2 regions of the Sphingobacterium sp. xlx-130 genome follow, and region 2 is predicted to be linked to the other one. Evidence: riboswitches for the same ligand, from Rfam matches in the RefSeq annotation. Region 2 holds a riboswitch; the other holds the start of a gene.
What was found. A riboswitch is a leader RNA that binds a small molecule or an ion and turns the genes downstream of it on or off. The one in region 2 is predicted to bind S-adenosylmethionine.
Positions count from the first base shown of each region.

Region 1: it holds a riboswitch for S-adenosylmethionine, as region 2 does, so the genes downstream of both, G7B18_RS04865 (5-oxoprolinase) here and G7B18_RS14630 (methylenetetrahydrofolate reductase) in region 2, are expected to answer to the same signal.

Region 1 is NZ_WFKN01000003.1:352,033-360,044, reverse strand. Features, by position in the region: gene G7B18_RS04880 (MFS transporter) at 1-789, opposite strand, end outside; gene G7B18_RS04875 (DUF937 domain-containing protein) at 977-1,648, opposite strand; gene G7B18_RS04870 (DUF2891 domain-containing protein) at 1,716-2,834, shown strand; gene G7B18_RS04865 (5-oxoprolinase) at 2,869-3,147, opposite strand; SAM-I-IV-variant riboswitch at 3,215-3,308, opposite strand; gene htpG (molecular chaperone HtpG) at 3,716-5,602, shown strand; tRNA gene G7B18_RS04855 (tRNA-His) at 5,717-5,790, shown strand; gene G7B18_RS04850 (YqgE/AlgH family protein) at 5,844-6,407, opposite strand; gene pdxH (pyridoxamine 5'-phosphate oxidase) at 6,625-7,278, shown strand; gene G7B18_RS04840 (NADH-quinone oxidoreductase subunit C) at 7,275-7,766, shown strand; gene G7B18_RS04835 (NADH-quinone oxidoreductase subunit D) at 7,772-8,012, shown strand, end outside.
Region 2 is NZ_WFKN01000008.1:163,198-171,209, forward strand. Features, by position in the region: gene G7B18_RS14615 (UvrD-helicase domain-containing protein) at 1-1,212, opposite strand, end outside; gene G7B18_RS14620 (30S ribosomal protein S16) at 1,469-1,990, shown strand; gene rimM (ribosome maturation factor RimM) at 2,216-2,740, shown strand; SAM riboswitch class I at 2,791-2,894, shown strand; gene G7B18_RS14630 (methylenetetrahydrofolate reductase) at 2,945-3,901, shown strand; gene G7B18_RS14635 (protein O-mannosyl-transferase family) at 4,091-7,087, shown strand; gene G7B18_RS14640 (glutamine--tRNA ligase/YqeY domain fusion protein) at 7,130-8,012, opposite strand, start outside.

The DNA.
Region 1 (8,012 bases), on a different contig from region 2:
GCGGTCTGCTAATCTGCCCCCGACAATATTTCCGACAAACATACCTGCACCGATGAGCACCATAATGATAGATACCTGGTCCGGAGATAGACCAGATACGGTAGTAACTAGTTTTGAAATATAGCTGATCCATGCAAAGAGACCTCCTGTCCCGATCGCGATAACAGCTACCATTAGCCATGCATCCCAGCGTTTGAAATAGCTTATTTGTTGAATGACGTTATTGTTCTTATTGGCTGGGATAATAGGCATCCAAAAGTAAATAGCTAGAAACGTAATTAACCCTAAAAGAGATATAACAGCATAGGTTATCCGCCATGAATAATGGTGTCCAATATAGGTGCCTAATGGTACACCTGCAAGATTGGCAATTGTCATACCTGTAAACATCATGGAGATGGCCTGTGCTTCCTTACCAGGCTTAGCGAGCTTAGCGGCTACAACGGAACCTATTCCAAAAAATGCTCCATGGGGCAGACCTGATATAAAACGTGAGATGAAGAGACTCCAATGATTGGGAGCTATGGTAAAAAGCGCATTGAAGACAAAGAAAAGCAACATTAAGAAGAGAAGTACTTTTTTTGCAGGGTACTTGGATGTGGCAGCAACTAATGTGGGAGCACCGACAACTACCCCCAAGGCGTATAATCCTATCAAATTGCTGGCTGTAGGAATATCGATATTAATATCTGAGGCGATGTCAGGTAATATACCCATCATCGTAAATTCAGTCATTCCGATGGCGAGACCACCAAAAGCTAAAGCAACTAACCCTTTATTTATAGACATTTAAAACCTGTTTAGGAAAAGAACTCATCTATATGATGAATACTTTGATACCTCCGGAGAAGGAGGTTCAAGGCTACAAAAATAAGGTTTTATATATAATGAAAAAGTAAAAATGTAAAACCGTAAGATTGGAAAAATAGTCTTACGGTTTTACCGTGTCAAAAGTTTATCATTCTGGTGAGGTTTTTTACTTGCCAAACATGCTGGCTAAGGAATCCAGTACTGATCCTTTCTGGTCATTGCCTTTATCCTTATTGAAGAATTCGCCTGCTAGATCACCTAATCCGCCGAAGCTTGCAGATCCTTGTTGTGTGTTGTCTTCCTTTCCAGAACCCCCACCAAGTACTGATCCTAAGATACTGCCTAAGATTCCACCACCTGAGGAACTGCTTGATTGGCCACCAATCAGCCCTCCCAATAGATCACCAAGGCCTCCTCCAGAGAATTGTTCTTGTTTTTGCTTGCCCAGATAGCCCATGACAATAGGAGCCAAGATGGCCAGCACATTGCCGATTTTGTCCGTTGATATCCCTGTCTTAGCGGCAAGGTTGTCCTTTACCATTTCGGTATTATTACCAAACATATGGTTGACAATTTTATTGTCATCATCAGAAGGTTCTTGTCCGAGCAATCCACCCAGTTGGTCCAGTATATCTCCACTATGTTGATCTAATGCTTTATTGATTCCCGCTTCTTTGGAAGGGTCTTTTTTTGCATTATAGTTTAATGCAGCAATCATTAAAGGTACGGCAGCAGCGACGAGCCATTTTGCCTTGCTTTCTTCAATATTCAATAAATTTGCGATTGAAGAAATGGCTTTCGAGCCGATGCCTCCTGTGACTAAGTCTGTTATGTTCATGACTTGATAGTTTAATGTAATTATGATAATTTTAGAACAATCTATTAAAGCTAAATAAAAATACGAAATGAAAATCAAACTATGGATGCCTTTGGCTCTTGTCTGCAGTATTTCTTTTTCGAATTGTAGTAATAATTCTGCAAGGAAGGAACCAATGGATACGAAGGAGGAGGCAGCACACATTAGCCTGACGAAAGAACAGGCTGCTCAAATTTTTTTATTGCCTATCCACTGTCTTGAAGTGGAGTACCCGAATAAGCTAGGACAGGTATTGGGGTCTAGCGACGACTTAAAATCGCCTAAGCAGCTGCGTCCAATATTTTATGGCTGTTTTGACTGGCATTCGTCGGTACATGGCTATTGGTCTATTGTGGAGCTCCTGCAAAAATACCCAGATCTGGATAAGGACGGAAAAATCCGTTCTATTTTGAATCAACATATCACTCCGGAAAATGTAGCCGTGGAATTGGCTTTTTTTAAGGATAAAAACAATACCAGTTTCGAACGTACATATGGATGGGCTTGGTTGTTTAAACTCCAGGAAAGCCTGTCGCAATGGAAAGAGAATACCGACGCGCAGCGATGGAAATCAAATTTACAGCCTTTGGTAGACCTATTGGTCGATAGGTACAAAGAGTACCTGCCTAAATTGGTCTATCCTATCCGTGCCGGACAGCATGATAACTCGGCTTTTGGATTGTCACTGTCATTGGATTATGCCCGTTCGGTAGGGGATAAAGCTTTTGAATCGGTATTGAAAGAGCATGGCACACGGCTTTTTCTAAATGACGTGAATTGTAATCTAGCCTATGAGCCGAGTGGTTATGACTTCTTATCACCTTGTCTAGAGGAAGCATATTTAATGAGTAAGATCCTAGATGAGCAATCGTATAGCGGTTGGCTTAAAAAATTTATGCCTAGTCTATTTGAGCCGGGATTCAGCCTGTCTGCAGCTGTAGTTAAAGATCGTACAGACGGCAAGCTCGTCCACCTGGATGGATTGAACTACAGCCGTGCCGCTTGTCTGTACGGAATTGCCAAGGCTATTCCTCAAGTGTCGCATTTGAATAAAATAGCAAATGAGCACATCGCCTTTTCGTTGCCCAATCTGTCTGCACAAGATGATTATATGGGGTCGCACTGGTTGGGTACTTTTGCGCTGTACGCTATAGCACATGCCCATTAGTCCCCAAGGGTGAAAACACATTGATCCCGATCAATTACGATTTAGAATCGCAACTGATCGGGATCAATGTGTTTTCGACAAGCTTTACCGGTACCGATAGAATACTGGTAAAGCCATCGTTTTTGGTCACGATGTGGGACAAATCAACTCCTTTTTTGGAGAAAGCCGATATGATGGCCGTACGGAATGTCGCTCTTGAAGAACCCCAGCCTTGACTTTTTATAGTTTCATTATTGAGATGGATAAGCTCTTCGGTGGAGTAGTGTGCAAACTTCTCTAATAAGTGTTGATAGAATGATATTGATGTTGCCATACAATTTAAAAATTTATTTGTTAAACCATAAATTGTATCCAGAAATCGGTAGGAAAAATAAGCGTTTTTAAGACGTTTATTTTGGTTGTAAACCCGTATTATTTTACCACCGCGGTGACTACACTCGGTTGGTATTGCTTTTGCAATTCTGAATACGCTACAAATTTAGTAGACTTTTTGATAAAAACAAAGAGAACCTTTCATTTTCTGCTTTTGTTTTTATACCAATGTTTCGTCATAGGATATTAGTAGTTACTTTAGCCGTGTATTCTTCTAACTTTACTGTGGTTTTATAGAGCTATAATAGAGGGTTTGTAGAGGGTTAATAGAGGTAAATCTCTATAAACCCTCTATTTCATCTCAGTTAAATACCTAATTGGACAGAAGGAGATATACCGTTGTCTTAAACCTATATATAAGGAGGTGATAATGTATAATTGAAAGAGATAAGAGTGACAGAATTTTAGTGCTTTTCTTATGTTATTCTGACATTCTGTCTTAAAGTCAACTTTGGAACAGGCCTTGATAAGTTTATTGTGATAATAAAAAGTTAAATAGTAAAATACATATGCAAGAAAAAGGTAGTATCTCGATCCACACCGAGAATATTTTTCCGGTGATCAAAAAGTTTTTATATTCTGATAACGAGATTTTCTTAAGAGAATTGGTGTCTAATGCTGTGGATGCCTCTCAGAAAATTAAACGGTTATCTTCGCTAGGTCAGTTCAATGGTGAAGTAGGTGAGCTAGTTGTTGATGTGAAATTTGATGAAGCAGCTAAAACTATTACGATATCGGACAACGGTATTGGTATGACTGCGGAAGAGATCAAAAAATACATCAACCAGATTGCATTTTCAGGTGCTACTGAGTTCATGGAGAAATTTAAAGAGGCCAACGATGCGAATGAAATCATTGGGCGTTTTGGTTTAGGTTTCTATTCGGCATTTATGGTTGCAGATAAGGTGGAGATTGACTCTTTGTCTTACCAAGATGGCGCTGAACCAGCACACTGGACCTGTGATGGTAGTACTTCATACGAGATTTCGGAAGGTACGCGTACGACACGTGGAACAGACATTATTCTACATATCAATGCGGATTCCGAGGAATTCTTAAATAAGTTTAAGTTGCAGCAGATCCTGGATAAGTATGCCAAGTTCTTGCCTGTTCCTATTCGTTTCGGTACAAAAACTACATCGGAGCCAGATGGTGAAGACGAAGAGGGTAAACCTAAATACAAATCGATTGAAGTTGATAACTTTATTAACAATACAAATCCAGCTTGGACGAAGTCTCCTTCGGAACTGACAGATGAAGATTATCTTTCTTTTTACCGCGAGTTGTATCCGCAGTCAATGGATGAACCTTTATTCTGGATCCATCTGAATGTCGATTATCCATTCAACCTGACAGGTATCCTTTATTTCCCGAAAATAAAGAACGAGCTAGAAATTCAGCGTAATAAGATTAAGCTTTACTCGCGTCAGGTATTTATTACAGATGAGGTGAAGGATATCGTTCCTGAGTTTTTGATGTTATTGCACGGTGTTATTGACTCTCCGGATATTCCATTAAACGTATCACGTTCATTTCTACAGGCAGATGGTAATGTGAAGAAAATTAATAACTATATCACGAAGAAGGTTGCGGATAAACTGCAGGAAATATTCAAATCGGATCGTAAAGGATTTGAAGAAAAATGGACAGATATCGGTCTTTTCATTAAGTACGGTATGCTGAGTGATGAAAAATTTGCAGATAAAGCAAATGATTTCTGTTTATTAAAGAACACATCCAACGAAAGTTATACCCTGAAAGAATATTATGAAAAAGTAAAGGATATTCAGGTAGATAAGGATGGTAATATTGTATACCTATACAGCTCAGATGTCGCCCAACAAGATGGTTTTATCACCACGGCTGCTGCTAAGGGATATGATGTATTGGTGCTGGATGGACCTTTGGATACGCATATTACTTCGTATTTGGAGCAAAAAGGTGGCGAAAAAGTTCAGCTAAAACGCGTTGATTCGGATGTCATCGATAAGTTGATCCAGAAAGACGAGAAAATTGAATTGGTGTTGAACGAGGAAGAGAGTAAGAAGGCTACTGACCTGTTCCAGAAGGCGATCAACCGTCAGGATATGAATGTACAGATCGAAGCATTGAAAGCGGATGAGTTGCCTGTCTCTGTAACGTTAGATGAGTTTATGCGTCGCATGAAAGATATGGCGAAGACGGGTGGTGGAATGGGATTCTATGGTAGTATTCCGGACAACTATAAAGTTAGCGTAAATGGTAACCATCCGTTGGTAAAGCGTATCATAGAAAGTGGTGAAGAAGAAGGTGAAAAATTGGCTAAACAGGCTTTTGATTTGGCTTTATTATCGCGAGGATTGCTTACTGGCGCTGATTTGACTTCGTTTGTGAAGCGAAGTGTAGAGATGATTTAATCATTCTAAAAAAATAATTACTTAATCCTCATTGTGTTATTATGCAATGAGGATTTTTTGTTAAAAATATTTGCACTATATGAATTAAAAACCTACTTTTGTATCACAAACACGGTAGGTATAGCTCAGTTGGTTAGAGCACTAGATTGTGGTTCTAGGGGTCGTCGGTTCGAGCCCGATTACTTACCCGCTTCTAAAGGCTTCTCAGTAATGAGAGGCTTTTTTTTTGTATGCTCTTTGCTTAATTTAGATAAGGACTTTTCGGGAAATTGGCAACATGAGCGTATTTGGGACCGAGACTGATTAATGCTTGTTTCCATAGGGTCTCTCCATCTGTTAGAAATGTGAGTTCTGGTTCAAACGAATTATGCACCGCCCAGGAATTTTGTTTTATTTCTTCTTCCAATTGGCCTACAGACCAACCGGAATACCCTAAGAAAAATTTTATTTCCTGTGGATAAATAAGATGGTTATCGATTAATTCTAAAACCTGTTCTAAGTCGCCTCCCCAAAAGAGATCTGTGCCGATTGGCGTACCTCCGCTGATTTTTTGTGGCGTACAATGCAGAAAAAATAAAGCATCATTTTGTACAGGGCCTCCGATATAAACAGGGAAATCTTTACATGTTATCTCTGCTATGATATCCGATAATAATACATTGGAAAGATGATTTAGTACCAGACCTAAAGTTCCTTCTTGGTTGTGTTCACATAGGACAACGACAGAACGTTCGAAATTAGGATCGAGTATGAATGGTTCTGAAATCAATAGACTTCCTTGTTGGGGGGCATTTTGATTGAACATGTTATATCGTAATTATTCTACTATAAACTTAGACAAATTTGTCTTTATATACAATTGAAGTTAACCGACGGTTTCTATTGCATGTTAATTGGTGGCTGTTTGGATAAAATCTATAAAAAAGGTCGACATCTTAAAGTGTTGAGGTTAAAAAGGGAGGAAAGATGACAATCTTTTGTGTCGCATTTAGTAAGTTTGTCAAAGAAACAAAATACAACCTATGGCAATCGATCATAAAAAAATTGCAGCGATTCGTGAAGATTATGTCAAGGACTCTCTTTCCGAAAAACAGGTTAGTGCTGATCCGCTGCTTCAATTTACCCAGTGGTTTGAACAAGCTATGCATGCCAATGCAATAGAACCGAACGCAATGACACTATCTACAATTAGTGAAGGGGGATTTCCTTCATCTAGAATCGTGTTGTTGAAAGATATTAAGGCTGATGGCTTCAGCTTTTTTACAAATTATGAAAGTCAGAAAGGCTTGGATATGTCACATTGTGCAAATGTCAGTCTGTTGTTCTTTTGGCCCGAGCTGCAACGACAGGTGCGGATAGAAGGTGTGGTCGAGCGTCTATGTGAAGAGGATTCGGATGAATATTTTGCTTCGCGCCCAAAGGGAAGCCGGATAGGGGCCTGGGCATCTCCACAGAGTCAAATCATACCTGATCGGGATTTTTTAGAACAACGTGTGCACTTTTATGAACAGCAGTTTGCGCAATCTGAAAAGGTAGATCGACCTCTCTTCTGGGGAGGATATCTTGTCAAGCCAGTGCGGATAGAGTTTTGGCAGGGACGAAGTTCTAGATTGCATGATCGCATAGTTTATTTTTTAGAGGAAAATAATTGGGTTATAAACAGGTTGGCACCATGACCTTGCAAATCAAAGAAGAGGCAGATCAGCTATTTGGTCAAGATGTTGTCCAAGTAATGGAAACAGGACTTCAGGATACACTAATTGTAAAATGTGAAAAACTGCAGGAGGTGTGTCTCTGGTTGAGAGATCACCCTAAGTTTTATTTTGACTTTTTGGCTAATATTACAGCGATCGATTATTTTCCGGAATCCAAATTTGGGGTAGTTTACAATCTAAGTTCTATTCCATTTCAATTGCAGTTGACATTACGTGTGGAGGTAGCGCATAGTCGCAATGTGGACGACCTACCGGAGATTCCTTCGGTGAGTTCTATATGGCGTACAGCGAACTGGCACGAACGTGAGGCTTTTGATCTTATGGGGATTTATTTTTCGGATCACCCCGATTTAAGACGTATTTTATTGCCGGATGATTGGGAGGGATTTCCATTACGTAAGGATTATGAGGATCCGGAAAGCTATCACGGTATTTCCATTAAGAATTAGATCACATGCATATCAAGTATAATCAAGGATACGAAAGGTATTTGGAAAGAGTACAACAGATCGGCTCGACGGAGATGATTATTAATATGGGACCTCAGCACCCCTCTACACATGGGGTGTTGCGTTTGGAGCTTGTTACCGATGGGGAGCTTGTCAAAGAGGTGATCCCACATTTGGGATATCTGCACCGCTGTTTTGACAAGCATGCGGAGTCGATGAATTATGGTAAAAGTATCCCTTTTACCG
Region 2 (8,012 bases):
AGTGTCCTGAAACTCATCAAACAGGAAGTAATTGTAGCGATTACCTATTTTTTCCCAAATAAAGGTAGGATCGTTGTTGTTGTCAAGCCCCAGCTTGTTTAATAGAATCTGTGAATCTGAAATCAACTGCGCAGCATTTTCTTTGCGCCAGATGCTTAAAAGGTCAGACATTTCTTTTAGCAGTCGGAGGTAATATAAGTTGCCTTGAACGGCCTGATAAGCGATGTATATAGGTGTCAGGTTTTGGAGTTCTATAAACTGTTGTAATACAGGTTGAAATGCGTGTATGTAATCGTGCTGTACGTTTTTATTTACATCCGTAAATGCTTCTTCATTGTCAATAAGTGCTATAAATCGTTCCATGACTTTGTCGAGGTCTGATAAGGAGAGCTTATGGACACGAGGGGATACCTTGTACGCTGAGACCAATTTGTTGCGGGATTTGCCCTTCATGTTATCCGCTTGGATCTGCAATGTTCGATAGGTATCTTGAAAAGATGTTATCGTGTGGCTGACAGCATCTAGATAGGATTGGGTCTTGTCTATGACCTCTGTGTTAAGCAGATTGAATACCCGGTTGGTATCTGCCGATACCAGAGCACCATCGAACTCCTGAAAATTTTCGGAAAAAATTAAACCCGCTAACTGTGCAAGTTGATTTCTGTAATTCCAATTCTCGTTATTACTGATTTTTTTTTCTGCATAACCAATAATCCAATCCAATAGATCTGGTCGTTCATCTAATAACTGATTGAGCATGATGGTTAGATCGGCCTTCACCTTATTGGTGTTCATTTCGATCTTATAACCCGCATCAAGGTTCAATTCGTAAGTAAACGACCGGATTACCTTCTGAGAGAATCCATCAATCGTACTGATGGTAAAGTGGCTATAGTCGTGTAAGATTTTTCGATATACACGGTGTGCTTTTTGTTGAAGTGAGGCTGCGTTCCAGCTTGGATTCTGTTCAATTAACAAATCTCTGAAACTTTTTATTTTTCCGCTGTTATCACCGATTGCCAAACCTTGTAACACAGAGAGAATACGTTCTTTCATCTCTGCCGTAGCTTTATTGGTAAAGGTAACGGCTAAAATCTCACGATAGCTGTTTTCATTGACCAGTAATAGGGATAGGTAATGGAGGGTGAGACTGAAAGTCTTACCAGAACCGGCAGATGCTTTAAGAATTCGGAGAGGAGCGACATTGTTCATCCTACAAAGTAAAAATTAAAAATGGGAAATTCAAAAGAGACTTTAAGCGATAAGCAATAGGCTATAAGCTAATTATTTTGGAGGGTAGACTTTTTGCCTATAGCAGTATTAAGTGATTAAAAATCAGTTTGTCTTTTTAATTAACTTCGTTGAACTCGCAAGCTCGGTTTTTATTTTTTACTTTTTATTGTTATCTTTGCGTCCCCTCTTACATACAGTACGGGGGATATGTTGAATACATAAATAATAATTAAACATGGCAACTAAAATCAGATTGCAAAGACATGGTAAAAAAGGAAAACCTTTTTACCACGTAGTAGTAGCAGACTCACGTGCACCACGTGATGGTAAATTCATCGAGCGTTTAGGTTCTTACAACCCAAACACTAATCCAGCAACTATCGTTTTAGATTTCGAAAAAGCTTTAGATTGGATGAACAAAGGTGCTCAACCTACAGACACAGCACGTGCTATCCTTTCTTACAAAGGTGTGTTGTACAAAAAACACTTGCAAGGTGGTGTGAAAAAAGGAGCTTTTGATGAGGCTAAAGCTGAAGAGCTTTTTACGAACTGGGCTGAAGGTAACACTGCTAAGATTGAAGGTAAAAAATCTGGTCTTGCAAATGCTAAAGAAGAAGCTAAAAAAGCAGCTTTAGTAGCTGAGGCTAAGAAAAAAGAAGAAAAAGCTGCCGCTGTAGCTGCAAAAAATGCACCAGTAGAAGAAGTTGCTGAAGAAGTAACTGAAACTGCTGAAAACACAGAAGAAACTGAAGGTTAATCTTTCATAAAGTATTCAAAGAAAAATGGTCGGTTCATATTATGGGCCGACCATTTTTTTCTGAAGCTGTATATTTTATTGATCATTTCATGTTTTTTAAGGAGTCAATGAGCTCGCTTCGTTCGGACCATAGGCCATCAAGAACTTTCATCTCCGTTGATGATTCATTGGAATCATGAAAGTTTTTCTTTTTTAATTTTTATTTTTGACTTTTAATTTGATAGAATGACCATAGAAGAAAGCTTTTACATCGGATATGTAAGTAAAACCAGAGGACTCAAAGGGGAGGTGCAATTGTTTTTTGAATTTGAGGATTATAATGAACTGGACTTCGAGATTATCTTTTTAGAGGTGAATAAGAAGTTGGTTCCTTATTTTGTGGATCAGATCAAGCTTCATAACAACAGTACCGCATATGCTACATTTGAAGATGTAGATCATATTGATAAAGCGCAGGTGTTGGTCCGTAAAAAAATGTACCTGCCGAATGATAAGATGCCGGAACGGGATCCAGATGATTTCCGGTATACAGATTTAGTGGGGTACTTGGTCATTGACGAAGAGCATGGTGAACTCGGAGAAATTATTGAAGTGCAGGAGATGCCGCAGCAGTTTATAGCTACGGTAGATATCGATGGTAAAGAATTGATGTTTCCACTCTCCGATGATTTGATTCTAGGGATTGATCCCGATGAAGAAATCATTGAAGTAGAGCTTCCTGAGGGATTGGTCGATCTGTACAAAGAGTAATTTTTTACTTTTTCATTTTTACTTTCCACTTTTAACACCGATATTAGCAGAGCTTATAGAGAAAGGCCGAGGGAATAGACCCGAAGAAGCCTTAGCAACCTGACGCTGTTCAAGGTGCTACATTCTATCCACCAGTTGGCGGAAAAGATAAGCTGCAGAATCACAAGGTCTTTGTGTGCTTTCTCTTAGCCTAAAAACAATTGTATGAAGATTATCGACCATATTAAACAGGCTGATGGGAAGACTTTGTTCTCGTTTGAACTTCTTCCGCCTGCTAAGGGCAAAGGGATCCAAAGTATTTTTAATACAATGGATGAGTTAATGGAATTTAACCCTCCTTTTATTGATGTGACTTATCACCGGGAGGATTACCTGTATAAGGAACATGCTAATGGTTTGTTAGAGCGTGTTGCCTATCGTAAACGCCCTGGAACGGTAGCGATATGCGCCGCAATAATGAATAAATATAAGGTGGATGCTGTACCTCATCTTATCTGTGGTGGTTTTACCAAAGAGGAAACAGAGAATGCATTGATAGATCTAAATTTCTTGGGTATTGACAACGTTTTGGTGTTACGGGGAGATGCCCGTAGGGGAGACGCTGATTTCATTCCTACGCCAGGTGGACATGCTTATGCTACGGATCTATTACAGCAAGTAAAGGATATGAATGGGGGGCATTACCTGCATGAAGATGTAGAGAGCTCGGAACAGACGGACTTTTGTATTGGTGTAGCTGGCTATCCTGAAAAGCACTTTGAGTCGCCGAACTTTAATACGGACTTCAAATGGTTAAAGAAAAAAGTGGAGATGGGAGCAGAATTTATCGTGACCCAGATGTTCTATAATATTGATAAGTACAAAGAGTTTGTCCTTAAATGTAGGGACAATGGTATTCATGTGCCTATTATTCCAGGATTGAAGCCCTTGACTTCAAAGAAGCAGCTGATAGCTTTGCCTAAGATATTTCATTTGGATATTCCAGAAGAGTTGAGTGATGCTGTGGATGCTTGTAAGACTAATGTAGATGTGCATCAGGTCAGTCAGGAGTGGATGGTGAATATGTGTCGGGAATTGATAGATTTTGGTGCTCCAGTATTACATTTTTATACGATGAGCAGCCCTGGGCCCACAAAGCGGATTGTCGAACAGTTAGCGTAAATGTTAAGGATTATTGATCAATGGTTGATTGTTAATTTTATATGTTTGTATTTGAAGAGCGAAGCAATCTATCCTATCAGGGGGTAGATTGCTTCGCTTCGTTGTATTTGTGTTAAAATTTGTTAACAATTGGTTGTTATGAAGCGTGTTATGTAGATTTATTTACTGATAATCTAAATTAATGCACGGATGACTTATAACAAAGCAAATAACTTGATCGGCTGGCTATGTGGTCTCGTGGCCGCAGCGGTTTATATCGCTACGGCCGATCGGTTTAATAGCTGGTGGGATACGGGGGAGTTCATTGCCTCGGCCTATAAGCTACAGGTCGTTCATCAGCCAGGCGCCCCATTGTTTCTTCTTATTCAAAACCTATTTTCGAATCTGGCAATGGGTAATGTCTCGAAAGTTGCTTTTTGGATGAATGTGGGGTCTGCGGTATGTAGCGGACTTACTATTGTTTTTTTATTCTGGACGATCACCGCGCTATCAAAAAAGGTGCTTCTTTCCAGTGGAAAGGAGTCGACTGATATGGCTAGTTTTCAAATACTGGGTGCGGGAGCTGTAGGAGCTTTGGCATATAGTTTTACCGATAGTTTTTGGTATTCGGCCGTAGAATCAGAAGTGTATGCTATGTCGTCCCTATGTACGGCCATCGTATTTTGGTTAATCCTGAAATGGGAGTCGAGAGTAGATCAGGAAAATGCCAATAAATGGTTGTTGGTGATCGCTTTTGTGATCGGATTGTCTATTGGTGTACATCTATTGAATCTTTTGACAATTCCAGTGCTGGCTTTGATCGTGTACTTTAAAAAGGCAAAACAGGTTAATTGGCAGGGGACGCTTAAGACGATCGGTGTGGGAATAGCGTTACTTGCATTTGTTTTGTGGGGCGTTATCCAATATTCGGTTAAGATAGCTGCTTATACAGATCTATTCTTCGTAAATAGTCTTGGAATGGGATTTGGATCTGGGATTATATTTTTTATCCTGTGTCTGGTAGGAGGTTTAATTTCCGGGATTATTTATGCTAAGAAGAAAGCTAGGCCAATTCTCCAGCTTTCATTATTAGCGGTTTGTTTTGTGTTTTTTGGTTTTAGTTCATATGCAATGCTTTTGATTCGTTCGCAAACGAATATTTCGCTGAACAATGGGTCTCCAGATAATGTGTTTTCTTTTCTGGGGTACCTAAGTCGTGAACAGTACCAGTCTGAACCATTATTTAAAGGGCCTTCTTTTGACGCCAATGTGGTTGGACTGGAAAAATCACATTCCTATTGGGAAGGGAATGGCAAATATCGTCAGGTAGCGAGCAATAGCTCGTACAAATACGATAAGGAAATGCTTTTTCCTCGTTTATATAGTGATAAACATGCTGATATTTATAGTTATTACCTTGGATTAGATAAAGGTGTAGCACCTTCTTTTGGGGATAATCTGAAGTTTTTCTTTTCGTACCAGCTTAATCACATGTATCTACGTTACTTTATGTGGAATTTTGTAGGTAGACAGAATGATGAGCAGGGACACAGTGGTGATATTTCTGGTAATTGGCTGTCGGGCATCACACCGATAGACAATATGTTTTTGGCAGGGCAGTCTAAACTCTCTGATGCAATGAAGGCTGACCCCTCGCGTAATGTTTATTTCTTTGCGCCTTTTATTTTAGGGATAATGGGGCTGTTGTGGCATATCAAACGAAGTAAGCGGGATGCTCTTGTTGTGGCATTGTTATTTTTTTTTACGGGTATAGCAATAGTTCTTTACCTGAATCAGACGCCGATGCAACCGCGTGAACGGGATTATGCTTATGCGGGTTCTTTTTATATGTTCTCGGTTTGGATCGGCCTTGGTGTATTAGCCCTGACGGATCTACTGAAGCGCTACTTATCAATTAAGAGAGCAGCGATCACTGCTTTTTCGTTAGCTACGGTGGCGGTACCTGTTTTGTTAGTTTCTGAAAATTGGGATGATCATAATCGGTCCGATAGGGAATGGACCAGAGATATGGCCTACAACTACCTGCAATCTTGCGAAGAGAATGCGATCTTGTTTACGTATGCGGATAATGACACGTTTCCGCTGTGGTACCTACAAGAAGTAGAGGGAGTTCGGCCAGATGTGCGAATCGTGAATTTGAGTTATTTACAGTCGGACTGGTACGTGAAACAAACGATGAAAGGTATAAACCGTGCTGAGGCTGCACCGATCCAAATCGATGCTAAAAAGATTGATAAAGGTATTCGGGATGTGATGTATGTGCATGATATGGGGATAGAGGGGCATGTGGATGTAGATACATTGCTTGATATTATGCTGTCGGATAATCAGAATAACCAACTACCCTTACAAAACGGGGAATTTGTAAATTTTTTGCCGACAAAGAAAATACGGCTAAAAATAGATCGAGAGGCGGTAATTCGGAATAAGGTCGTGCCCAAGAGTTGGGAGAATGCTATTCCTGAAACAATGCAATGGACTTATAATAAAGAGTATGTGTCTCGTGCTGAACTTGCGATGATGGCTATATTAGTGAATAATAGGTGGGAAAGACCTATATATTTTGCAAATATGTTATCCTCGGATAATTTTATGGGATTGGATCGGTATTTAGTAAATGAAGGGTTAGTATATCGTCTAATGCCTATAGAAGCACAACAGCCGGATAGTCAGATCTCCTTGGTGAATACAGATACCTTGTACAAAAATATTACGGAGAATTTTCGGTGGGGTAATATAGCACAAATGAAACATTTTGATCAAGATTACCGTTCTTTTGCAAATCGGTATCTGTTTGGTGAAACTGTTCGGTTGGCCTTGGATACGTTGCTTCAGGAAGGGGATATGAAACAAGGCAAGGATGTCGCGCTGTTGGCTTACGAAAAAATGCCAAGGAAAATAGTAAATATGGAGCACGTATATGATAATGTGATAGTGGTGGACACACTTTTCAAAGTGGAAGAACAGGAGCGGGCATCTATTTTAGCAAACAATAGTTTGAAGTATATTGATGAGCAATTGCGATATTACGAAAGCGTGGGAGATAAGCTTAGTACATTTGATGTAAGGAATATGCGATTGGCTGTAGAATCGTTGGAAAGCTTCAAGCGAGTCGTGCACAATGCGAAGAATGCGGATTTGATTGCGCGGGTTCATGGGATAGAACAACGTTACAAGGAATTGTAACAATAAAAAAAGGAAGCTTGATCAAGCTTCCTTTTTTTATTATTATCCTTTTTTGACCTCTTTGGCCCAAGAGTCTTTTAGCGTTACCGTACGGTTGAATACTAAGTGATCTGGGGTCGATTTTGTGTCAAGGGTAAAATATCCCATACGTATAAATTGATATCCCTTTCCTGGAATTGCGTAGTTCAGATCGGGCTCAATATATGCATTTTCGATGATGTGCAAGCTTTCTTTATTGATAGATGCTTTGAAATCTTCTTCTGCTGCAGGGTTTTCGACTTGGAATAAGCGATCATACAATCTAACTTCTGCTTTTTTTGCATGTGCTACAGAAACCCAATGTATAGTTCCTTTTACTTTTAATCCGGAAGTGTCTTCACCGGATTTGGAGTTGGGAATATAGGTACAATGTATCTCTGTGACTTGTCCATTTTCATCTTTTTTGAAATCATGGCACTCCACAATATACCCATGCTTAAGTCGGACAGATAGTCCAGGTCCTAAACGGAAGAATTTTTTAGGTGGTTCTTCCATGAAATCTTCGCGCTCGATCCAAAGTTCCTTTGAAAACGGAATCATTCTACTTCCTTCTCCTCCTTCTACTTCGGGGTTGTTTTCACCATGTAGTTCTTCTACCTGTCCATCGGGATAGTTGGTGATCACCATTTTGATAGGGTCTAGAACGGCCATTCTACGCCATGCAGTTTTATTCAGATCCTCACGGATACAGAACTCCAAGAGACTTACATCAATCATGTTTTCCCGCTTTTGTACACCGATGCGTTCGCAGAAGTTGCGGATACTGGCAGGTGTATAACCTCTTCTGCGGAATCCTGAAATGGTAGGCATCCGTGGGTCGTCCCAACTTTCGACGTGTCCTTCAGTAACTAGCTGTAATAGTTTGCGCTTGCTCATCACGGTGTAC